DNA from 3 places in the Pseudomonas sp. MF08831 genome. Region 3 is predicted to be linked to each of the others. Evidence: riboswitches for the same ligand, from Rfam matches in the RefSeq annotation. Region 3 holds a riboswitch; each other region holds the start of a gene.
What was found. Region 3 has a riboswitch for cobalamin ahead of AC19YS_RS18510 (ABC transporter substrate-binding protein). Riboswitches for the same ligand answer to the same signal wherever they lie in the genome.
Positions count from the first base shown of each region.

Region 1: linked by a shared signal. The riboswitch ahead of AC19YS_RS22265 (CbtB domain-containing protein) and the one ahead of AC19YS_RS18510 (ABC transporter substrate-binding protein) in region 3 are both predicted to bind cobalamin.
Region 2: linked by a shared signal. The riboswitch ahead of cobO (cob(I)yrinic acid a,c-diamide adenosyltransferase) and the one ahead of AC19YS_RS18510 (ABC transporter substrate-binding protein) in region 3 are both predicted to bind cobalamin.

Region 1 is NZ_JCBCUX010000011.1:209,899-217,889, forward strand. Features, by position in the region: gene AC19YS_RS22245 (DcrB/PsbP domain-containing protein) at 1-205, shown strand, start outside; gene AC19YS_RS22250 (alpha/beta hydrolase) at 1,069-1,788, opposite strand; gene cobF (precorrin-6A synthase (deacetylating)) at 1,801-2,556, opposite strand; gene AC19YS_RS22260 (histidine phosphatase family protein) at 2,602-3,156, opposite strand; adenosylcobalamin (AdoCbl) riboswitch at 3,228-3,307, shown strand; gene AC19YS_RS22265 (CbtB domain-containing protein) at 3,354-3,566, shown strand; gene AC19YS_RS22270 (CbtA family protein) at 3,586-4,314, shown strand; gene AC19YS_RS22275 (DUF4865 family protein) at 4,304-4,864, opposite strand; gene AC19YS_RS22280 (LysR family transcriptional regulator) at 4,958-5,824, shown strand; gene AC19YS_RS22285 (YbjN domain-containing protein) at 5,828-6,301, opposite strand; gene AC19YS_RS22290 (MFS transporter) at 6,375-7,703, opposite strand; gene AC19YS_RS22295 (class I adenylate-forming enzyme family protein) at 7,747-7,991, opposite strand, start outside.
Region 2 is NZ_JCBCUX010000016.1:53,051-61,041, reverse strand. Features, by position in the region: gene cobD (threonine-phosphate decarboxylase CobD) at 1-509, opposite strand, end outside; gene cbiB (adenosylcobinamide-phosphate synthase CbiB) at 502-1,410, opposite strand; gene bluB (5,6-dimethylbenzimidazole synthase) at 1,407-2,057, opposite strand; gene AC19YS_RS26745 (cobyrinic acid a,c-diamide synthase CobB) at 2,054-3,445, opposite strand; gene cobO (cob(I)yrinic acid a,c-diamide adenosyltransferase) at 3,442-4,053, opposite strand; cobalamin riboswitch at 4,134-4,383, opposite strand; gene AC19YS_RS26735 (PQQ-dependent sugar dehydrogenase) at 4,483-5,796, shown strand; gene AC19YS_RS26730 (C40 family peptidase) at 5,932-6,471, opposite strand; gene AC19YS_RS26725 (C40 family peptidase) at 6,617-7,246, opposite strand; gene hda (DnaA regulatory inactivator Hda) at 7,460-7,991, opposite strand, start outside.
Region 3 is NZ_JCBCUX010000008.1:189,811-197,801, forward strand. Features, by position in the region: gene AC19YS_RS18500 (ABC transporter ATP-binding protein) at 31-795, opposite strand; gene AC19YS_RS18505 (FecCD family ABC transporter permease) at 792-1,796, opposite strand; gene AC19YS_RS18510 (ABC transporter substrate-binding protein) at 1,793-2,803, opposite strand; cobalamin riboswitch at 2,920-3,112, opposite strand; gene AC19YS_RS18515 (hypothetical protein) at 3,224-3,658, shown strand; gene AC19YS_RS18520 (ATPase domain-containing protein) at 3,655-5,121, shown strand; gene AC19YS_RS18525 (sensor histidine kinase) at 5,131-6,150, shown strand; gene AC19YS_RS18530 (YciI family protein) at 6,286-6,678, shown strand; gene AC19YS_RS18535 (aldehyde dehydrogenase family protein) at 7,548-7,991, opposite strand, start outside.

The DNA of each region.
Region 1 (7,991 bases), on a different contig from region 3:
GAAGCAGAACGAGAAGAAACTGACCTTCAAAGGTCTTGGCCTGCGTCAGGTCGACAGCACGGCCACCCAGGGTGGCGGCAAGACGTTGAACTCGACATTCCTGGGAGGCTCGGGCAATCACTTGCTGGTGATTCAGGCGATTTCGCGGGCGGATGATGTGAAGGGGCATGCGGAGTTGGTGAAGCAGATTACTGGGGGTAAGTAGTCGGGTTTTGCGGGTGATTGAGGGGTGATGGTGCGGGGTGTTGCAGGGGGGCGGGGGCATATCCGTTGGTTGGGTGATGGCGGGTATGGGTTCCGCCCTTACGGCGGGTCACTTTGGAAAAGCCCCAAAGTAACCAAAGGGCTCTTGCCCCACCACTCGGCACCTCGCCTAGGCTCGGTGTGCCCGAACGAAGGTACTACGCAGCGGGCCGCCGCGACGGGCCGTCCCTGCCCCGTCGCGGCTAAACCGGCGTCCTGCCGGTTTACCCGCTCCGTACTACCTGCGTTCGGCCAGCGTGGTTTAACGGGGCGCCTAAGATCAAGATCAAGATCTACAGCACGGCGGCCTAGTAGCCGACCTGAGTGGTAGAAGCAAAAGCTAAGCCGAGGCGGCCTGACAGCCGACCTGATTCTCGAAACTGTATTCAATCTAATGTGGGAGCTGGCTTGCCTGCGATAGCATCCACTGGGTATGCCTGATGCACCGAGGCGCCCGCATCGCGGGCAAGCCCGCTCTCACAGAAAAGCCAAGCAGTGCGGTGCTTGCAGCTGAACTCGGTCAACTTGTGGGAGCGGGCTTGCTCGCGAAGGCGGTGTGCCAGTGATACATGAGCTGACTGAAACACCGCATTCGCGAGCAAGCCCGCTCCCACAGTTGGATCTTGGTGCACCCAATCGAGGGTGTACCCGGTCAAATGTGGGAGCTGGCTTGCCTGCGATGGCATCACTTGGGTATGCCTGATGCACCAAGGCGCCTGCATCGCGGGCAAGCCTGCTCGCACAGAAAGGCCATTAGCGCAGCAACCAGCAGGCACTCAAAGCTAAATCGAAAAATGACTATCGCAGCAGCCCTCACCCGCGGGTTCACTTCAGGCTTTTCTCCAGCCAGGCTTTAAGGTCCTGCACTTCGGTGTCACTGACGGTGTGCGGCATGCCCGGATACCCGTGAAACTCCGGCGTCAATCCAAGGCCCACCAGTACTTCATTGGCCTGCGTCGCCGAGGCATACGGCAGCGCCTGGTCGAGAGTGCCGTGACCGATAAAGATCGCCAATTTGCCCAAGGATTCGCTGGGCTTGAGTTCAGCCTTGAGCACCGGCAATACACTGCCGCTCAAGGCCGCGATGCCGCGCACCAACGCGGGCTTTCGCAAGCCCACCTCGTACGACATGATCGCGCCCTGGCTGAACCCCACCAGAAACACCCGATCGCTGTGCGTGTGGTATTTGGCGGTGGCCTTGCCCACAAAGTCTTCGATCAGCGCGGCGCTGCGTTGCAGGTCGGCGGTTTCGCCATTGTAGTCGCCGTCACCCGGCGTCTTGGTAAACCAGCGATAACCCTGGGGATCCACGGGCATCGGCGCACGTGCCGACAGGTAGGTCCAGGTGGACGGCAGCGCGTCCTTGATGCCAAACAGGTCTTCCTCGTTGCTGCCAAAACCGTGCAGGAAAATCACCAACGGCTGATTGCGCGCATCGCTCTGGGTCTGTTCCAGATAAGACAGGGGCAAATCGGTGTGCAGCGTGGCGTCGGCGTGGGCGGCGCTGGCCATCAGGGTCAGTGCCAGGGCAAACAGTTTGAGCATGGGAAAGTGACCTCAGGGTTTGCGCAACAAGTAAGTGTCCATGATCCAGCCATTTTCCAGACGCGCCGCCTTGCGCACCTGTTGGATTTGCTCAGCCACTTCACTGACCTTGCCGCTGATGAGGATTTCGTCCGGCGTGCCCAGGTAGGCGCCCCAGTAGATATCCATATCCTGATCGGCCACGCTGCGGTAGGAATCTTCGGCGTCGAGCATGACCACCAAAGTGTCCGCATCACTCGCCTGCCCCGCCGCCAACCGGCGCCCGGTGGTGATCTCGATGGACCGACCGATGCGGTTCAGCGCCACCTTGTGCTGGGCGGCCAGGGCTTGCACGCTGGTGATGCCGGGGATCACTTCGAACTCGAAGACGCTGCGGCCACTGGCCAGGATCGCCTGCAGGATGCGGATGGTGCTGTCGTACAGCGCAGGGTCGCCCCACGCCAGGAACGCGCCCACTTCACCGTCAGCCATCTGCTCGTTGATCATGTGCTCGAAGGTCTGCTGCTTGTCGCGATTCAGGTCCTGCACGGCGGTGGTGTAGTCGATATCGCCGCGCACGCGCTCGGGGCAGTCGGCCTCGACGAAACGGTAGCCAGGCTCGGTGATATAGGTTTGGCAGATCTCGCGGCGCAGGTCGATCAGCTTGTCTTTGCTTTGGCCCTTGTCCATCAGAAAAAACACGTCAGTGCGGTTCAGCGCCTTGACGGCTTGCATCGTGATGTAGTCAGGGTTGCCGGCGCCAATGCCGATGATCAGGATGCGTTTCATGGGTTGCTCTCATTGCGGGGCGTGGATTTTGCCATGTTCACGCGCTCAGGCGTGAGTTTCCAGACGCAGGCGCCACACGTTGTTAAAGCGCAGTTCAGTGGCGGACAGCGGCTCGACGTCAATCAGGTAGAACATCGAGACAGGGAACTGCAACACGTACAGCATCGCGGCGCGAATCACAAACGGGTGGGTGATAGCCACTACGTGCCCGGGCTGGGTTTCGAGACTTTTCATCCAGTCAGCGACTCGCACGCAAATCTGCTCCACCGACTCACCGCCGTGAGGCGCGCTGGTGCTGTTGGTCATCCAGTCACTCAATGCATGGCTGTCGAGCTGGGCGATGGCCTGGCCTTTCCAGGTGCCAAAATCACCGTCGCGCAACGCGTCTTCGACCTGCGCGTTATCGCCGAACAAGCCCGCGGTTTGTCGGGTTCGGGCCTCGGGCCCACACACCAGTCGCGAGCGTTTCTTGAAACGCCCCGCCAGGGACAACGCCGCGGGCTGCCACTGCATTGCCACCGATTCGTCATCGGGAAACCGCCCCTGTTTTTGCAACGGCGTGGCGGCATGGCATATCAAGGTCAAGCGGGTGGCCTGCATCACAATTCACTCTGTTTCGACGCGCAGTCGGCGTAGACTGGCAAAGTTGTTTCAACATGTTACAACGAACATGAAAGAGGAAGCCGGTTCGAATCCGGCGCGGTCGCGCCACTGTATTCGGCCTTTTAGCCGTAAGCCAGACCCTGTTTCAGCCCAATCGCAATCCATTTCGGGACGCGTCATCCCTGGAGGTTTTCATGGCTAACACTGCTGCAACGAACCCTGATGTGTATGGACCCACCCTGCCCTTGGGCGAAATTCTGCCTTGGGCGATCTTCGGTGGCCTGTTGTTGCTGCTGGCGCTCTATTTTGTCGGCGCCGAGCAAGGCGCCACCGCTGTGTTCAAAGGCATGTATGTGCATGAATTTGTGCACGACGGCCGCCACCTGCTGGGTTTCCCCTGCCATTAATCGATAAGAGAGACACGACATGACAGGGCATTTACTCCTACGCGGGATGCTGGTGGGCTTGCTCGCCGGCGTGCTGGCTTTCGGCTTCGCCAAGGCCTTTGGTGAACCGCAGATCGACAAGGCCATCGCCTTTGAAGACCACATGGCACACATGCACGGCGATGCGCCGGAAGAGGAACTGGTGAGCCGCGAGGTGCAAAGCACCTTTGGCCTGTTCACCGGCGTGGTGGTGTACAGCGTGTCACTGGGCGGCCTCTTCGCCCTGGTGTTCGCTTACGCCCTGGGCCGCATCGGCAAGGTCGGCCCGCGTGGCCTGGCGGCGCTGCTGGCACTGGCGGCATGTGTGGCAATTACCGTGGTGCCAGGGCTCAAGTACCCGGCCAACCCGCCATCGGTGGGCGACCCCGAAACCATCGCGCAGCGCACCAAGCTGTTCTTCCTGATGCTGCTGGTGTCAGTGGCGGCCGCGGTGATTGCGATCAACGCCGCACGCAAGCTGATTGCCCGCCGTGGCATCTGGGCCGGGGCGATTCTGGGTGCGGCGTTGTACATCGTGATTGTGTCGGTGGCCGGCAGCCTGTTCCCGGTGATCAACGAAGTGCCGGAGGCGTTTTCGGCTGTGCTGCTGTGGAAGTTCCGCGTAGCGTCGCTGGGTATCCAGTTGGTGCTGTGGACCACCCTCGGCCTGGTGTTTGGCGCGGTGGCCGAGCGCAAGCTCAGCCAGCCAAAAGCGCGCTTCAACCCTTGAACTGACTCCCGGGGCGGGCCAGGTACAACACCTCATAGCCCGTTCCGGGATGCGCCGCATCCAGCGCCTTGCCCGACAAGGTGATTCGCACCAGCCGCCAAGCCTGCACATCCAGCGCCAGGCACACCGCGAACGTGTCGCGGCTGTCGGCCACCTGCTGATTGCGCCGTTTCTCCTCGGCGACGATCCCGGCCCGATCCGCCCCCGGCACCAGCGGCCACTCCTCTCGGTACAGGCTCAACGCGTGCTGCGCGGGCCCACGCTGCACATCCACCGGCAACCAGCTTTCGATGTGCGGACGGCCAAAGCTGTCGAGCACCTTTTGAAAACGCTCGCCCAGTAGAAAGTCGGCGGCCTGCAACGGGTCGGCCCACAGGTACACCGACGCATACACATTGCCCGGCGCCTGCCCACGCGTCTGCGCGATAAACGCCTTGAACAGCAGCCCTTGCGCGTCATCCCACAACGGCCCCAATTGCGCGGCGCGCCGGCGTATCACGTCCATGTCGTAGTCGGCTGGCAGGCGGTGTGAATACTGTTTGGCAAACATGGCAAAGCTCCTGTGCAAGATGTGGACTGAGCTTGCGCACTGGCGATGATTTCAACAAGATATGGCCGAATATAAGTGCGATAAGGATTGGATATGACTGACGCGCTCAAACCCCTGGACATCGACACCGTGCACGCCTTCGTGCTGGTGGCTGATTTTGCCAGCTTCACCCGCGCCGCCGAGGCGCTCGACACCTCCCAGGCCGCCATCAGCCTGAAGCTCAAGCGTCTGGAAGAACGCCTCGGTTACCGCCTGTTGCTACGCACGCCTCGCCATGTGCAACTGTCCCCCCAGGGCGAGCAGTTCATCGTGGCCGCGCGTGCCCTGCTCAATGCCCATGAGCGGGCACTGGCGGACCTGGGCACCCACGCGCCACGGCGTTTGGTGATCGGCATCAGCGACCACGTGGCCGGGCCGGACTTGCCCACCTGGCTCAGCCGCCTCGCGGCCTACGACCCGCTGGTGATTCTCGAGGTGCGCATCGCCTCGTCCCGCGACCTGGTGGCTGCGTTTGATCGCAATGAACTGGACGCGGTGATCGTGCGCAACGAAGGCGATCGCCAGGACGGCGAAGTGCTGGCGGTCGAACGCTTTGGCTGGTTCGCCGCGCCCCACTGGCAACACAGCCCCGGCACACCGCTGCGCATGGCGACCATGGCCGCGCCCTGTGGCGTTCGGCACTTGGCGGTCAGAGCATTGGATGCAGCGCGTATCGACTGGACCGAAGTGTTTGTCGGCGGTGGTGTGATGGCGGTAGGCGCGGCCGTGAGCGCCGGATTGGGGGTCGCCGCCCTCGCCCCCCGCGTGGCCCCGGCCGGGGCGGTGGACGTGAGCGAGCAATACGGCCTGCCCGCATTACCCGTCAGTGAAGTGCTGCTGTACAGCCGGATCAGTGATGCACGCTCGCGCGAAACGTTGCGCGCGTTGAGCGCAACGTTTCGCGGTGTGCTGCAGCGCTGAGTGTCAGACGACGGGCGCTTCTTCGCTGGCCACAGCGGTGGCGGCCTGGGCCTGCAACTGAGCCGCCTGCTGGCTGTAGTCACGCAGGTAGACGATGAATTCCTGCAGCAGGCGATCCCACAGTTCCAGCTGGCTGCGCAGGTGCGTGGTGCCAACACCGGCCACCACCACATCCATTTCCATCAGCAGGAACTCACCCTGCACCGACAACCGCGCAAAACGGCGCGATGCGTTCCATACCTGGGCCAGGCCTTCGGGCAATTCGCCTTGCACGCGCAGGGCGCAGCTGTAGGTGAAGTCGACGTAACTGCCCTGCTCCGCCGCCGGGTTGCCGAAGCGCACGGCAAAGCCGATACCCTGGCTCGCGCTGAGCAATTGCACGATGCCGTTCTGTTCGGTCTGGTTGACGCGATAGCCGGCTTCCTGCAGCAATTCAGTCAGGCTTTTCGGGGTAACGCTGTTGATCAGTTCACTCATGGTCAGGTCTTCCTTGAAGATCAATGATAGGCGCCTGAAACAGCGTAGCCGGGTTTTCGAAAACCGCAGTCGATCAGGCGGCGGTGGCCAGCACGGCCCCCGCCGGCGCCACCAACGGGCTGCCACTGGCGACGAAATCTTCCTTGCGCAGCACCACCAGAGCGATCAACGACACCACACCGGTTGCCACGTAGAAATACCAGGGTGAGGTGATGTCGCCCGTCACCTTGATCAGCCAGGTGGAGATCAGCGGCGCGCTGCCGCCAAACACCGCGACCGGCACGTTGTACGCCACGGCAATCCCGGTGGAGCGGATGCGCGTGGGCAGCAGCTCGCTCATCAGCGCATAGGTCGAGGAGGCATACAGCCCGAACAGGATCGCCACTGCCATCAATGGCGCGAAGAACGATGCAGCAGTGGCGGTCGGCGCCGACTTGAACAGCCAGAACATCGCCAGCGTGGCCAGGGTGCCGATCACCATCAGAAACGGCTTACGTCCGTATTTATCAGTGAACGCACCGCCAAACGGCATCACGAACGCGGCCGAGAAACTCGCGACGAACACATAGAGCAGCGTGGTGCCGCTGTCGAACTTGAGGATCTTGGCCATGTAGGTCGAGGCGAAGGTCAGCACCAGGTAAAAGATCGAGCTGTGCAAGGTGATGATGAAGAACACCAGGGCAATCGCGCGCTTCCACTGCCAGACTTCGCGCAACGGTGCACGGGAAGTCTGCCCGGCGCGCTGCAAGGCGAGAAACTCCGGGCTGTCTTCCAGCTTGAGGCGGATGTACATGGAGATAAAACCCAACGGTGCGGCGATCAGGAACGGCACACGCCAGGCCCATTCCTGCATCACCTCGGCGCCCAGGATCCAGGTCATGCCATTGGCCACGGCGCCGCCCAGCAACAGGCCGAGCACGGCGGTGACCATCAGCCAGCACGTGGCAAAGCCGCGTCGGCCGGGGCCGGCGTATTCGGAGATAAAGCTCGTCACTGTGCCGATCTCGCCGCCCGCCGAAAAACCCTGCACGCAGCGCACCAGAATCAGCAGCACCGGCGCAGCAATGCCCAGCGTGGCGTACGTGGGCAACAGGCCGAGCATGACGGTGGAACCGGTCATCATCACCAGCGCCATGATCAGGGTTTTGCGGCGCCCGATCTTGTCCGCCAGCGGACCGAAGAACAGCCCGCCCAGTGGCCGGATGAAAAAGCTCAGGGCAAACGCTGCGAAGCTGGCCAGCAAGCTGGTGGTCGGGTCATCGGAGACGAAAAATGCCTGGCCGATGTACACGGCGAGAAAGCCGTAGACGCCGTAGTCGTACCACTCGATCAAGTGACCGGAAGTGGCACCGAGAAACGCACGGCGCCGCTTGCGGACCGTGTCTTGCGCTTGATTGCCCATCGAAGGGACTCCTTGTCTGATGTTCTGTCCATGAAAAACGGGTCTAGGGAAGCGCGGCGATACTCGCTGCTTTCAGCCACTGCCGCAAGTCAGTCTTGAGGATTTTGCCGTAACTGTTCTTTGGCAATTCGCCGGGAAACAGGTACTTCCTGGGTTTCTTGAACGAGGCCATGCGCTGTAAAAACCATGCCGTCAGCTCGGCTTCATCGAGGGGCTGGCCGCTGCGCGTCACCACAAACGCCACCACCGATTCGCCCCATTGCGCATCCGGCTCCCCCACGACGCACA
Region 2 (7,991 bases), on a different contig from region 3:
GTCACGTCCATGAACGCTTCGTCCACCACCAGCCAGCCGCCGCGCTGGGCCAGCCGTGAGTGCCAGTCGAGCAGGCGCTGCGGCGGCAGACTCAGGCCGGTGGGGTTATTCGGATTGACCACCACCAGCACGTCGAGGCCGTCGAGAAAAAAGTCGACTTCCTGCTCCTGCACTTCGCGCACCACGTAACCGGCGCGGCGCCAGGCTTCGGCGTGTTCGGCATAACACGGCGACAACACGCCGACCTTGCCGGAGCGACGCAAGCGCGGCAGCAACTGAATCGCCGCCTGGGAACCCGCCACCGGCAACACGTGAGCGGCGCCGTAGTACTCGCTGGCGGCCTTTTCCAGGCCGTCGTCGGTTTCCGGCAATCGCGCCCAGGCCCGCAGCGGAATCTCGGGAATCGGCCACGGCCAGGGCGCCAGGCCGCTGGACAGGTCGAGCCAGTCCGCCTCGGCAATCCCGTACTCAATCACTGCCTTACGCAGCCGGCCACCGTGCTCAAGCATAAAATTGCGCCCCCGCGCACAGGATCAACAGCCATAACCATACGCCGCGCTGCACCAGTTGCCAGCCACGCTCGATGGCGTCGGCATCGGCCGCCGGGCCTTCGCCCAACTGCGCACGCTGATGCAGCTCGCCGTGATAAATCGCCGCCCCGCCCAATTCAACACCCAGCGCGCCCGCACCGGCTGCCATCACCGGCCCGGCGTTGGGGCTGTCCCAGGTCGGCGCCTGGGCGCGCCAGCATTTAAGCGCCAGGCGGGTTTTGCCGAGTACCGCGTAGGTCAACGCCACCAGACGCGCAGGAATGTAGTTGAGCACATCGTCGATTTTTGCCGCCGCCCAGCCGAAACGCTCAAAGCGCTCGTTGCGATAACCCCACATGGCATCAAGGGTGTTGCTCAGGCGATAAAGCACCACGCCGGGCACGCCGGCCACGACAAACCAGAACAGCGCGGCGAACACCGCGTCGCTGCCGTTCTCGAGCACCGATTCAGTCGCGGCGCGCGCAACTTCAGTGCTGTCCAGTTCGCTGGTCTGACGGCTGACGAGGTAGCTCACGCGTTTACGCGCTTCTTCCAGGTCACCGCTGCGCAACGCCTGGGCGACTGGAAGCACGTGCTCGCCAAGGCTGCGCATGCCCAGCGCCATGTACAGCGCCAGAATCTCCAGCACCCAGCCGATATACGGCGCCCACGACAGCACGGTGGCCAGCAACGTCAGCGGCACCACCGCGATAAACCAGGCGGTCACGCCATGGCTGCGCCACCCGCGGCCGCCGCTGTTGAAACGTTGCTCGATACGCCCGGCAAAGTTGCCGAACGCCACCAGCGGATGCCAGCGCCTGGGCTCGCCCAGCAGCGCATCCAGCGCCACCGCAGCGACACACAGCAAGGCCACACTCATTGACTCACTCCCCACACATTCTCATACACCATGTCACTCAGCGGCCGAGGCTCGGTCCAGCCTTCGAGTTGCAACATCGGTGCCGGGTAGAACTCGGCCACCGGGCCCAGGCACAACACCGCCAAGGGCTTTGCACCCGCCGGCAGCCGCAGCAGATCGGCCAGGGCCTGGGGTTCGAACAACGAAACCCAGCCCATCCCAAGGCCTTCGACGCGGGCGGCCAACCACAGGTTCTGGATTGCACAGGATAACGAGGCCATGTCCATTTCCGGCAAGGTGCGCCGGCCAAAGATGTGGCGCTCGCGATCATCCATCAGCGCGGCCACCAGCACTTCGGCGCAGTCATGGATGCCTTCGACCTTGAGCTTCATGAAGTCGTCGGAGCGCTGGCCCAGGGCCTCGGCGGTGCGCACGCGCTCTTCTTCCACCAACTGTTGGATTTGGCCGCGCAGCGCGCGGTCGCTGATTCGGATGAATCGCCACGGTTGCATCAAGCCGACGCTGGGCGCCTGGTGTGCGGCCTGGAGCAGGCGTTGCAGCAACTCGGGGGCCACGCTGCCGCCGATGAAGTGACGCATGTCGCGGCGTTCGGCGATGGCGCGGTAGACGGCGTCGCGTTCGGCTTGGGGGAAGGCGTTGTCCGTCATGGCCTCTTCGCGAGCAAGCCCGCTCCCATATTGGATTGAGTTTCAACTCGGTCAGTTGTGGGAACGGGATTGCCCGCGATAGCGGTCTCAGGGCCAGGCGCAAACAATGCAGCCGCCGCCGCCGGATTGGAGGGGAAATAAAAGTGCACGTAGGAAGCCGTCATCCGCCCCTGCCTGTAAACCGCTTCGGCGCCACGCCCGCCGTTAGGGCTCAAGCCTCGGGCGATCGGCGCCCATTCGGTGCTGGTCAGCGAATGATGATAGGTATGGCCGCGCAGCACCCCTTCCGGCAACTCGACACTTTGCAAAGCCAGCGCCGCCAGCTTCTTTTGCATCACCGCGTCGCCCTGCAGCAGGCCAACCAATTCGGCACGGGTACCGTCGACATCGGTCAGCGAGTCCAGCAGGTAGAGCATGCCGCCGCACTCGGCGAGCAACGGCTTGCCTGCCGCGTGATGCGCGCGAATGGCGTTAAGCATCGGGGTGTTTTCCGACAGCGCCTGGTGGTGCAATTCCGGGTAGCCACCGGGCAGGTAGAGGCTGTCGGCCTCAGGCAATTGGCTATCGTGAATCGGCGAGAAGAAGCGCAATTCGGCGCCCATCGCGCGCAGCAGGTCGAGGCTGGCGCCGTAGGTAAACGCAAAGGCTTCGTCGCGGGCCACGGCGATGCGCACGCCCGCCAGCAGCGGCTCGGCCTCGATCACTTCGGGCGCGGCGAACGTCACCGGTGGCGGCACGGCAACTTCGCAGCTGCTGCCCAGGGCTTGGGCGGCGGCGTCCAGGCGCATATCGAGGTCATTCAATTCGCTGGCTTGCACCAGGCCCAAGTGGCGGCTGGGCAACTCGATGCCGGTTTCACGCGACAACGCGCCGTACCAGCGCAGGCCTTCAGTGAGGCTGCCTTCAAGCAACTGCGCATGGCGTAGGGTGCCAACGCGGTTGGCCAGCACGCCGGCGAACGGCAGGTCCGGCTGATAGCGCGCCAGGCCCAAGGCCAGCGCGCCGAAGGTCTGGGCCATGGCGGTGCCGTCGATCACGCCCAGCACCGGCACACCAAAGTGCCGCGCTAGGTCGGCGCTGGAGGGCGTGCCGTCGAACAGGCCCATCACGCCTTCGATCAGGATTAGGTCAGCTTCGCCCGCCGCTTCCCACAGCAAACGGCGACTTTCCTGCTCGCCGACCATCCACATGTCCAACTGGTACACCGGCGCACCGCTGGCGCGCTCGTGAATCATCGGGTCGAGAAAGTCCGGCCCGCACTTGAACACGCGCACCTTGCGTCCCAGGTTGCGGTGCAAACGCGCCAGCGCCGCGGTGACGGTGGTTTTGCCCTGGCCGGATGCCGGTGCGGCGATCAGTACGGCCGGGCAATGACGGGGCTGGTTCAAAGTTCGACGCCCTTCTGTGCCTTGATACCGGCCTGGAACGCGTGCTTGAGCATGCCCATTTCGGTGACGGTGTCGCCCATTTCGATCAACTCGGGCTTGGCGCCACGGCCGGTGACCACCACGTGCTGCATTGGCGGGCGGGCTTGCAGGTCGCTGAGTACCTGGTCCAGATCAAGGTAGCCGTGCTTGAGGGCGATGTTCAGCTCATCCAGCACGACCAGACCGATGGACGGGTCTTGCAGCAATTGGCGCGAAACTGCCCAGGCGGCTTCGGCGGCGGCGATGTCGCGCTGGCGGTCCTGGGTTTCCCAGGTAAAGCCTTCGCCCATCACGTGAAAGCGCACTTGCTCGGGGAAGCGACGGAAGAACAACTCCTCGCCGGTGCTGTTGCGCCCCTTGATGAACTGCACCACGCCGCACTGCATGCCATGGCCCATGGCGCGGGCGAGCATGCCAAACGCCGAGCTGCTTTTGCCTTTGCCGTTGCCGGTCAATACCAGCAACAAGCCGCATTCGTTCGGGGAATTGGCGATGCGTTCATCGATCACGGCTTTTTTGCGCAGCATGCGCGCCAGGTGGCGTTCGTCGCGGTCGGGGGAATCGGTCATGGCAGCTCTCCGTTGGGGCTGGACAAAAAACGGCGGGCAGGAAAATAGACACACAGACAGCCAAGCATCGCCCACCGTGATGCTGTTGGATGATCCAGGCCGGTCTCCGGGCTCATGAGTGGCGCTTGCTCAGCGAGCGAGCAGGCCGACGGCGCGCCTTCCCATATCACGCGGATACAGTGGCAAAAGGCACCGTCTTGACTCATTTACCGTTGCGGGGGCAGCGCCGGAATCGCGGCAGCACTGTGTACAAGTGCGCTCACTCACCGGCTTCCCTGTTTCACTCTGTCGACCCACAGGTCACAGAGCACCTGAAACAAGCCGCGAAGGTTAGTGGGTTGGGGGTGGAGCGTCAATTAAAGCCGGCCTTGCACTTGAACGATCGGACCGGCAAACGCCTCTACCCTTACAGGTATCAAGGAGAAAACCATGCATAAAACCAGACTTGCCTTACTGATCATGCTCGCAGGCACCCTCGCCGCCTGCGGTGAAAGCTCTACTCTGCAGGTGTCCGACGGCACCGGGCCTTCACCCAAGCTGCCGGAGCCAAACAAAACCCTGATCCCCACGGTGAACATCGCCCCGGCGATTGGCTGGCCAGACGGCGCGAAGCCGACAGCTGCCGCCGGCACTCAGGTCGCGGCGTTTGCAGAAGGCCTGGATCACCCACGCTGGCTGTATGTATTGCCCAACGGCGACGTGCTGGTGGCGGAAACCAACGCGCCGCCCAAGCCGGATGACGCCAAGGGTATTCGCGGCTGGGTGATGGAGAAGGTCATGGGGCGCGCCGGTGCCGCCGTGCCGAGCCCGAACCGCATCACCCTGCTGCGCGATGCCGACCACGATGGCGTGGCCGAGACCCGCACTGTGTTCCTGGAGAACCTCAACTCGCCGTTCGGCATGACCCTGGTCGGCAACGACCTGTACGTGGCGGACTCGGACAAACTGCTGCGCTTCCCTTATCAGCCGGGCGAAACCGCGATCAAGGCCGCCGGCACCAAGGTGGTCGACCTGCCGGGTGGCAGCATCAACCACCACTGGACGAAAAACGTGGTGGCCAGCAAGGACGGCAGCAAGCTGTACGTGAGTGTCGGCTCCAACAGCAACGTCGGCGAAAACGGTCTGGCAGCCGAGGAAGGCCGCGCGGCGATCTGGGAAGTCGACCGTGCCACAGGCCAACACCGTATTTTCGCCTCCGGCCTGCGCAACCCCAACGGCATGGCGTGGGAACCGCAGAGCGGCAAGCTGTGGACGGCGGTCAACGAACGCGACGAGATCGGCAGCGACCTGGTGCCGGACTACATCACGTCGGTCAAGGATGGCGCGTTTTATGGCTGGCCATTCAGCTACTACGGACAACACGTGGATGTGCGCGTCACGCCGCAGAACCTGGACCTGGTCGCCAAGGCCATCGCTCCGGACTATGCCGTGGGGCCGCACACTGCGTCATTGGGCCTGACCTTCGCCGAGGGCAGCAAACTGCCGGCGCAGTTCAGCAACGGCGCGTTTATCGGCCAGCACGGTTCGTGGAACCGCAAACCGCACAGTGGCTACAAGGTGATCTTCGTGCCGTTCGAAGGCGGCCAACCCAAAGGCCAGCCGGTGGATGTGCTGACCGGGTTTCTCAACAGCGATGAGAAAGCCATGGGCCGACCGGTCGGCGTGGTGATTGATCAGCAGGGAGATTTGCTGGTGGCCGATGACGTGGGGAATAAGGTGTGGCGGGTGTCGGCAGCCAAATAGCCGATCTCGGGTTCAACGCAAAACCAATGGGGGAGCGTGCTTGCTCGCGAAAGCGGAGTGTCAGCCATCAGGCGTATCGACTGATCCACCGCCTTTGCGAGCAAGCCCGCTCCCACATCGGGATCTGCACTCGCCTTACGGGTTGCGCGCCAGATTCGCTGGCAACACGCGCTTGGCGCTCAGGTAGGCATTTTGCCAATAGGCTTTGGACAGCGTATCCAGCTTCACCGTGCCGCCGGTCTGCGGTGCATGCACGAATCGCCCTTCGCCCACGTAGATACCCGCGTGGCTCACTTGTGAACCGCCGCCAGTGGCAAAGAAGATCAGGTCGCCGGTCTGCAGGTTATTTTCGCTCACGTCCTGCGCACGCATCACGATCAATTCACGCGTGGTGCGCGGCAGGCTGATGCCCGCAGCGTCACGGTAGACAAACCCGATCAGGCCGCTGCAATCAAACCCGGAGTCCGGCGTGTTGCCGCCCCAGCGATAAGGCGTGCCGACCAGGCCCAGCGCACGGAAGAGCACGTCTTCGGCGGCCGGCGAGAAATTTTGCGTGGAGTAATTGAACACCGGCTTAGGCTTGACCACTACGGGAGCGGGCGGCGGTGGACGGCTTGCGCAGGCGCTGAGGAGCGCGGCGCAAACAAGAAGAATGAGGCGGGCTGAGGTCGACATGGGCAGAACAATCCTGGTCTGGATGCGGCTTTTCGCTGCCGAACGCTGAAAACCAGAACGCGCAAGCAAAGCTCGCGCGAACGGATTACAACAATATCCAGGGATTCTAGCGCTTACACGTCAAACTTCAAGTATCACTTTAACTTTACTTGCTAGCGGTAACTGTCGTCGGGGCCATGGCGAGTGCACGCTTGGCTTCGATGAAGGTTTTGCTCCAGTAACTGTCACCCAGGTTGTCGACGCGGACACCGCCACTGCGACGGCTGCTGGAGTGAATAAACTGGTTATCGCCCAAGTAGATACCGGCGTGGCTGACACGACCACGGCCCGCCGTACTAAAGAAAAGCAGATCACCGGGCTTGAGGTTGTTGCGTGCGACCAACGGTGCATCCACGTTGATCATTTCGCGGGTCGAGCGAGGCAGGTTCATGCCGGCTTCTTCACGAAACAGGTAGCCGATGAAGCCGCTGCAGTCGAAACCGGCTTCAGAGGTACCGCCGAAACGGTAACGGGTACCGATCAGGGACATGCCGCGTTCAAGAATGCTGTCGGCCAGAACTGGAAGCTGGTAAGGCTTGCTGCCGGCGAAGTCGGCGAGTTCTTTCTCAGTTGCAACTTCTTCCTCGTAAACAGTGGAAGACTGCGTTGCAACGAATTTTGCCTGGGACTGTTGTGCTGGTTTTTGCTGCTCAGCCACGTTTTGAGTGTGGGTGGCGCAACCAAACAACAGGGTAACGAGTGCGAGAGGCACGAGGGGTGCGAAGCGATTTAGCATGGGCACGACCGTGGCTGGTATGTAAAGAAGTCGAGACTATGCCCACTATCACATCGATTTGCAAATTCAATCGTGATCTATGTGACTTCTTGTTTGAACGATGACATCTAACCGCTTAACACCCATTACACGCCTTTTGCGTGGCCAAAGCGGCCCAAACGCAGGTTTTCTGGCGCCTGAAATTTGCCGGAAGCCGCGCAATACAAGGGCTGGCTACCAGCCGAGGGTTTCTTTGAGGAAGGGTATGGTCAGCTTGCGCTGAGCCTGCAACGAGGCCTGATCGAGCTGTTCGAGCAAATCGAACAATGCACTCATGCTGCGGGTGCCGCGGGTGAGAATAAAATGCCCGACTTCGTCGGTAAGGTGCAGGCCGCGACGGGATGCACGCAGTTGCAGGGCGCGCAATTTGTCCTCGTCGGACAATGGGCGCATCTGGAAGATCAGTGCCAGGGTCAGGCGCGACTTGAGGTCGGCCAGCTTCACCGGCAGTTCACGCGGCGAGGTAGACGCGGCGATCAACAGGCGCCGGCCACTGTCACGCAGCCGATTGAACAGGTGGAACAGTGCCTCTTCCCAATCCGCCTTGCCGGCAATCGCCTGCAGATCATCCAGGCACACCAGCTCGTATTGCTCCAGGTGATCGAAGATGCCGATACCACGGTCCATCAACTCCGCCAACGGCAGGTAAACCGCCGGTTCGCCCATTTGCTCGAAGCGCAGGCACGCCGCCTGCAACAGGTGGGTA
Region 3 (7,991 bases):
GTGGTGTTGTTAGGGGCCGCAGTCAGCTCATCAGTTCGAGCGCAACCGCAGGATCTGAGCGCCGTCAAACGGGTCTGTCAGGTAGTGCGCCTGTACCCCGAATGTCTCTTGCAATCGCTGCGGCGTCAGCACCTCCAGTGGTGGGCCCAGCGCCACCAGCCGCCCGCGGTCCAGCACGGCCAGGCGATCGCAGGTCAGTGCCTGGTTGAGGTCATGCAGCGCAATCAAGGTGGTTACCGGCAAGGCCTGCACGCCCTTCAAGATCGCCAGTTGGTGCTGGATATCCAGGTGATTGGTCGGCTCATCCAGCAACAGAATCTGCGGCCGTTGCGCCAGGGCGCGGGCGATGTGCACGCGTTGGCGTTCGCCGCCGGAAAGGCTGCGCCACGCGCGTTTGCTCAGGTGGGTGGCGTCTACGTCGTGCAGCGCCTGACCCACAATGGCGTCGTCTTCGTCAGACCACGGGCTCAGCGCCGACAGCCAGGGCGTGCGGCCCAGCGCCACGGCGTCGAACACGCGGATGGCATCGTCGGTATCAGCCTGCTGCTCCACCACGGCCAGTTGCTGCGCGATGGCGCGCCGGGATAGGCGGCCCAAGTGCTGGCCGCCCAACAGCACTTCACCGGACGCCGGTGCACGCAAACCGGCGAGCAGTTTGAGCAGGGTGGACTTGCCGGAACCGTTCGGCCCGACAATGCCCAAGGTTTCACCTTGCTGAACGTCCAAGTGGATATCGCGCAGCAACTCGGCATCGCGCACTTTGAACCCCAGCGCTGTGCAACTGAGCACCGTCATCGCGCATTTCTCCGGCCGATCAGGATCAGCGCAAACACCGGCGCGCCGACCAGCGCGGTGACCACGCCGACCGGAATCACCTGGCCCTTGATCAACGTGCGCGAGAGCACGTCGGCGGCGATCAAAAACAGCGCACCGCCCAAGGCGCTGGCCGGCAGCAGCCGTGAATGCCCGGTACCGACCAGCAGGCGCACGGCATGCGGAATCACCAGCCCGACAAAGCCAATGGAGCCGACAATCGACACCATCACCGCCGTCACCAATGCCGCGCAACCCACCAGCACAAACTGCACCCGGCGCACCGGAATGCCCAGCGAGGCCGCCGAGTCGGTGCCGAAGGTGAAGGCATCCAGCGCGCGGCGGTGCCACAGGCACACCGCCAGGCCTGCGACGGTCACCGGCACCGCCAGCCACACCGACGGCCAGCGCACCCCGCTGAGGTTGCCCAGCAGCCAGAACATGATGCCGCGTGCCTGCTCGGAGCTGGCGGACTTGGTGATCAGGAACGCGGTGAGGGCGTTGAACAGCTGTGACCCGGCGATGCCGGCGAGGATGATCTGGCCGGTGCCGCTCGCCGAGCCGCTGGCGCGCGCCAGCAGAATCACCAGCGCAAAGGCCGCCATGGCGCCGACAAACGCGCCTGCCGACAGCGAAACCAGACCGCCGCCGACGCCGATCAGCGCCACCAATACCGCGCCGGTCGAGGCGCCGGCGCTGATGCCCAGCAGATAAGGATCGGCCAACGGGTTACGCAACAACGACTGCAAGATCACCCCGCACGTGGCCAACCCGGCACCGCACGCGGCGGCGACCAGGGCGCGGGTCAGGCGGTAATTCCACACCACGCCTTCGTCGATCGGGTCGAGCGCGTAACCGGCTGCCCACAGTTTGTTGGCAAGCACCTGCAACACCACCTGCGGTGCGATGGCGGTTTCGCCAATGGCCACGCCGGCGAGCACGGCGAGCAACAGCAGCGCCAGGGCGAGAAGGGTACGCATCATTTGCGCAGGTCGTAGCCGTCGATGGCGGCGGCCAGCTGTTCCAGGCCATCGAACGTGCGCACGCTGGCCTGCAATGCCAGAGCGTCGAGGATGATGATGCGGTTGTTTTTCACCGCGTCCATGTTGCGCGTCACCGGGTCACTGCGCAGGAAGGCGAGTTTCTTTTCATGGTCGTCGGCGGGGTAGCGGCGCCGGTCCATGCGCGCGATCACCAGGAAGGTCGGGTTGGCCTTGGCGATGGTCTCCCAGCCGACGGCGGGCCACTCTTCATCGGACTGCACCACGTTGTGCAGGCCCAGGGTTTGGAGCATGAATTCGGGCACGCCCTTGTGGCCGGCCACGTACGGGTCGCTGGCCATTTCCGAGCTGGAGAACCACACCAATGCGCTGGCCTGCTTGAGGCCTTTGCTGTGGGCGGTGGCGATGGATTTGGCCAAGCGCGCCTTGAGTTCGTCGTTCAATTGTTGGCCGCGCGCCTGTACGTCGAAAATCTCGGCCAGTTGGCTGATGCTTTTATAGACGGTCTCGACGCGAAACGGCTCCAGCCGCGTGCCGTCGGCGCCCACCAGGTTGTCCTTGGCTTCGCAGTCGGAGGGCAGCAGGTAGGTGGGGATTTTCAGCTCGTGAAACTGCTCGCGGGTGCCGACCACACCTTGCGGGCCCACTACCCATTCCAGCTCGGCGGCCACCAGCTGCGGGCGCTTGGCGATCACCGCTTCGAAGCTGGGTTCGTTGTTGGCCAGGCGCTCAATGGCGTCGTTCTGCGCCTTGTATTGTGGCAATACGTTGTTGAACCACAGCGAGGTACCGACCACTTTGTCGCCGACGCCCAGGGCGTAAAGCATTTCGGTGGCGGCCTGGCCGATGGTCACCGTGCGCGCAGGCGCCTGCTCAAAGGTCAAGGTGCTGCCGCAGTTCTGCACCGTCAGCGGGTAGTGAGTGGGCGCCGCTTGGGCCAGGGCACAAAAGCCCAGGGCGGTGATCAGGGCAGTAACGCGTGGCAGCATCGGGCAATCTCCGGGTAAACCGTACGTGGAACTGGGGAGGTACGGCTCGGAAATACACCCTGTAGCGCTGCGGGCATCGCAGGGCGCGGAGGTACTTCCCGGACACCCCGCCGGTTAGTGATTTTGCTGGGCCGGCAGGTCTCCTGACTGATGCGTCGTCGCCACGCTCCGGCCTTCCCGGGCAATGCCCAGTGGCGATGTGGAGCAGGCTCAGCACCTACAGTTGCGGGGGCAGTTCCGATTGGCACAATGAACGCGCTTCGGATTCCCTATTAGTCCCGTGTGGGAACCGGCGCGTTATGGTAGTCGATCATGCCCGCAACGGGGAGCCTTTCCATGCGCAATTGGCAGGCCGCCGGGGTCTCTATCTCCGGATATAGGGTGTACCATCGGTCTCTGTTCATCAGATATTAGTCAGACATGCCCACGCTTAGCGAAGAGAGCCGCCGGATCGTAGCTTCTCTGGCGCACCGTGTTGGTCCGCAGGCTGACACTGCAAGCATCGCCGCGGCGGTTGTTTCGATTTTGCAGGATGTGGGCGCAGCACTGGCGCCCATCATCGGCCAGCAAGGCGTTGCCGCGCTGTACCGTCGCAGCTTCCATCTGTGCGTCTCGACCCATCCACGCCTGGCCGCCACCTATGACAGGGTGCCGGCCGCGATGGACTTGATTGCCCTCAAATCCGTACTCGTCGAGCAGAACGAAACCGATGTGCTGTTTTTCGGTGAGGTGTTGCTGACTACCCTCTACGAGCTTCTGACCACGCTGATCGGGCCTTCACTCACCGCACGTCTGCTGGTTGGCGTGTGGCAGCCTTCTTCGAGCGACACCTCTTCGCAGGAAATTTCGCCATGAGCACCAAAGTGACTATCAACCGTCTGGCCACGGGTGTGCCAGGACTGGACGAGGTCCTGGGCGGTGGCCTGCCGGAGTTTTCGTTCAACCTGATCGCCGGCCCGCCAGGCTGCGGCAAAACCACCCTCGCGCACCAGATGATGTTCGCCCTGGCCACGCCGGAGCGCCCGGCGCTGTTCTTTACCGTGCTCGGTGAGCCGCCGCTGAAGATGCTGCGCTATCAGCAGCAATTCGATTTTTTCGACGACGCTGCCATTAACCGGTCGATTCGTTATATCAACCTGGCCGACGACACCCTGGCGGGCGACCTGGACGAGGTACTGCGGCGCATTGTCAGCGAGGTCGAGGCGCATTCACCGTCGCTGGTGTTTGTCGATTCGTTCCGCTCCGTGGTGCTGGCCAGCCAGACCCAGCACAACCCGAACAACAACCTGCCGCAGTTCATCCAGCAGTTGGGCATGTTGATGACCACGTGGCAGGCGACCACCTTCCTGATCGGCGAATACTTCACCGAGACCGACACCAATCCGATTTTCACCGTGGCCGATGGCCTGATCTGGCTACGCCAGAGCGTTGAGCGTAATTCGATGGTGCGCAAGATGGAAATCATGAAGATGCGCGGCCAACCGACGTTGCCGGGGCTGCACACCTTTCGTATTGCCACCTCGGGGGTCAAGGTGTTCCCGCCGGCCGCCGTCAACCGTCTGGTTGAAGCGCCGTCGACGTTCCCGATCACCCGCCTGAAAATGGGCGTGCCGGCGCTCGATGAGATGCTCGGCGGCGGCCTGCCTCGGGGTTATTCGCTATTGGTGGCCGGCCCGTCCGGCTCGGGCAAGAGCATCCTGGCGGCGACCTTCCTCGCTGAAGGCGCGCGCAACGGCGAAACCGGGGTGATTGCGGCGTTCGAGCAACGGCCCAACCATTCGCAGAACCCGCAATTGGCCGAGTTGATCAAGAGCGGGAAAGTGGGCCTGGTGGACAGCCGCGCGCCGGACCTGTCCATCGACGAAATCGTGCAGCTGCTGCTCGGTGAAATCAGCCGGTTGAACGCCACCCGTGTAGTGATTGACTCGCTGTCAGGCTTTGAACTGGCGTTGGCGCCTACCTTCCGTGCGGATTTTCGCGAGTCGCTGTCACGCATGGTGACGGCGCTGACTGCCGTTGGGGTCAGCGTGTTGATGACCTCGGAGCTCGAAGACCGTTACACCGACCTGCGCTTCAGCCCTTATGGCACGGCGTTTCTGACCGACGCGATCATCGTGCAGCGCTATATCGAGGTGCAGAGCCGGTTACTGCGCATCATGGCCGTGGTCAAGGTGCGCGCCAGCGCCCACTCCGACCAACTGCGCCAGTACCACATCGACGATAACGGCCTGCAGATTCGCGACATGCTGCCGGAGCAGGAAGGGTTGCTGGGTGGGCACCCGACCCGGCAGGTTTCGGCGAAAACCAAACATGTGTGAGCCCGACTCATGAGTGACGGCGACGGCAAGCATGAAAGTGAGCTGACCACGGCGGCTCACGAGCTGTTCCTCATTGGCCAAAAAACCGTTGAGGCGCGTGCGGCGCTCGCGGCGCTGCAGCAGCAACTGACTGACGCCAGCAGCCGTCTGGTGGATACCCAGCACGTCGAGCAGGTGATTGAAGCTAACCAGCAGTTGGTGCTGGCGATCCTCCTTGCGCAGTCGGACGCCGCCAGCCCGCCGCCCCTGGAGGAGCAACGCCTGTACCAGGAGCTTCGCGAGGCGAATGCGCAACTGGTGATCGCGGCCCTCAGTGCGCAAGACCTGCAAGCCACGGCCGAGCGCGCGTTGAGTCAGCAGAAAAGCATCCTGGCGATGGTGGCGCATGAGCTGCGCAACCCATTGACGCCGATCAGCATGATCGCCGAGCGCATGGTTCGCATGCCCAGCGACCAGCTGCCGCGCATGCGTGCGCTGATTGAAGGTCAGGTGCAGCATATTTCACAGTTGGTCGACGACTTGCTGGACGTGTCCCGCGTCAGCACCGGCAAGCTGCGCATCGATCGACGCGATGTAGACATGCTGCAGATCCTTAGAAGTGCCATTGATGCCTGCGGCCCGGTGATGCGGGCGAAAAGACAGCAATTTGATGCCCACCTGCCTGACGGCCAACTGATGGTGAGCGCAGACCCCGGGCGTCTTGCGCAGATTCTGCACAACCTGCTGGCCAACGCGGCCAAGTACACGCCGGTGGGTGGCTCGATTGTGCTGTCTGTGACCGCGACGGACGCGCTCAGGATCAGCATTTGTGACAACGGCATCGGCGTTTCAGCCAAGGCGCTGCCGCTGATCTTTGACCCTTACGTGCAGGATGAACACGCCATCGGCTTCAACGGCTCGGGCTTGGGGATCGGGCTCACGGTGGTGCGCGAGCTGGTTGAAGCACATGGCGGCAAGGTCACCGCCAAAAGCGCGGGCAAGGGCAAGGGCAGTGAGTTTGTGGTGACGCTGCCGTTGTTGAACGGCTGACTCGTGTATTCCTGCCCGGCATAAGGTTTATGCCTGCGAACGGCCTACTGCTTGCCCTGACGGATAGGGAATGCTCCACGACACGCGGTGCCAACACGCCTGCGCTACTACGTCGATATTCCTACAGGTAAACCCATGCAAACAAACCGGGTAACGCGTCAGCAAGTGCTGGATGCGAGTAAGGGCATGCTGCAAAAGCAGTTCTATGTAGTGTTTTCAACGCCAACCGACGGGTTTGGCCCGGTGATGCAGAACCTGCCGATTCACCTCGAGCATCAATGCCAGATCGAGCGCGACGGTATCCTCGTCGCCGCCGGGCCGCATTGGAGTGAGGATGAGCAGTATTGGGACGGCGACGGCATGTTTGTGATTCGTGCAACGTCGCTTGAGCATGCCAAGGCCATCGCCGCGCAAGACCCGATGCATCAGTGCGGTGCGCGCAGGTTTTCGATTCGGCCGTGGTTGGTGAATGAAGGGAGGCTTAATTTGAAGGTCGAGTTTTCAACTGGAAAGGTCACTGTGGACTAATCCACAAACACCGCAGATCAACGGTGGGAGCGGGTTTGAGTGGGCGCGGGCTTGCTCGCGAATGCAGTCTGTCAGTCGACAAATTTGCCAACTGAAGCACCGCCTTCGCGAGCAAGCCCGCTCCCACAGTTGGAGGGTGTTGCCTGTTTTATTTGCGTTCCAGCCACACGGTCTGTGCGTTGCAGCATTCACGCACGGCTACACACTCCGCAGATCAAAGGTGGGAGCTGGCTTGCCTGCGATTGCAGTGTGTCAGCCAAAGAGTTGTCACTGATCCACCGCTATCGCAGGCAAGCCAGCTCCCACCGTTGAAGGGTGTTGCCTGTTTTATTTGCGATCCAGCCACACGGTCTGTGCGTTGCAGAATTCACGCACGGCCACAAGCACCGCAAATCAAAGGTGGGAGCGGGCTTGCTCGCGAATGCAGTCTGTCAGTCGACAAATTTGCCAACGGATACACCGCCTTCGCGAGCAAGCCCGCTCCCACAGTTGAAGGGTGTTGCCTGTTCTATTTGCGAACCAGCCACACGGTCTGCGCGTTGCAGAATTCACGCGCGGCTACAAACACCGAAGATCAAAGGTGGGAGCTGGCTTGCCTGCGATTGCAGCGTGTCAGCCAAAGAGTTGTCACTGATCCACCGCTATCGCAGGCAAGCCAGCTCCCACAGTTGATGGGGGGTTGCCTGTTTTAGTTGCGATCCAGCCACACGGTCTGTGCGTTGCAGAATTCACGCACGGCCACAAACACCGCAAATCAAAGGTGGGAGCGGGCTTGCTCGCGAATGCAGTCTGTCAGTCGGCAAATTTGCCAACTGAGACACCGCCTTCGCGAGCAAGCCAGCTCCCACAGTTGGAGGGTGTTGCCTGTTTTATTTGCGATCCAGCCATACGGTCTGTGCGTTGCAGAATTCACGTACGCCAAAGTGGGACAGTTCGCGCCCAAACCCACTCTTTTTCACTCCACCAAACGCTACGCGCGGGTCGGACACGCTGAACGAGTTGACGAATACTGCGCCAGTTTCCAGCTGGTTGGTGATATCCCGTGCCTTCGCCGCGTCGGTGGTGAAGATGCTTGCTGTGAGGCCGAACTCGCTGTCGTTGGCCAGGGCCACGGCGTGGTCGGCATCGCGGGCGGTGATGATCGAGGCCACGGGGCCGAACAGTTCCTGTTTGAACGAGGTCATCTGGTCGGTGACGTCGGCCAGCACGGTCGGTTCGTAGTAGTTGCCGGCACCGGCGACTTTGTTGCCGCCCAGCAGCAGGGTTGCGCCTTCTTCCAACGTGGCCTGCACCTGGCCGTGCAGCTCGTCGCG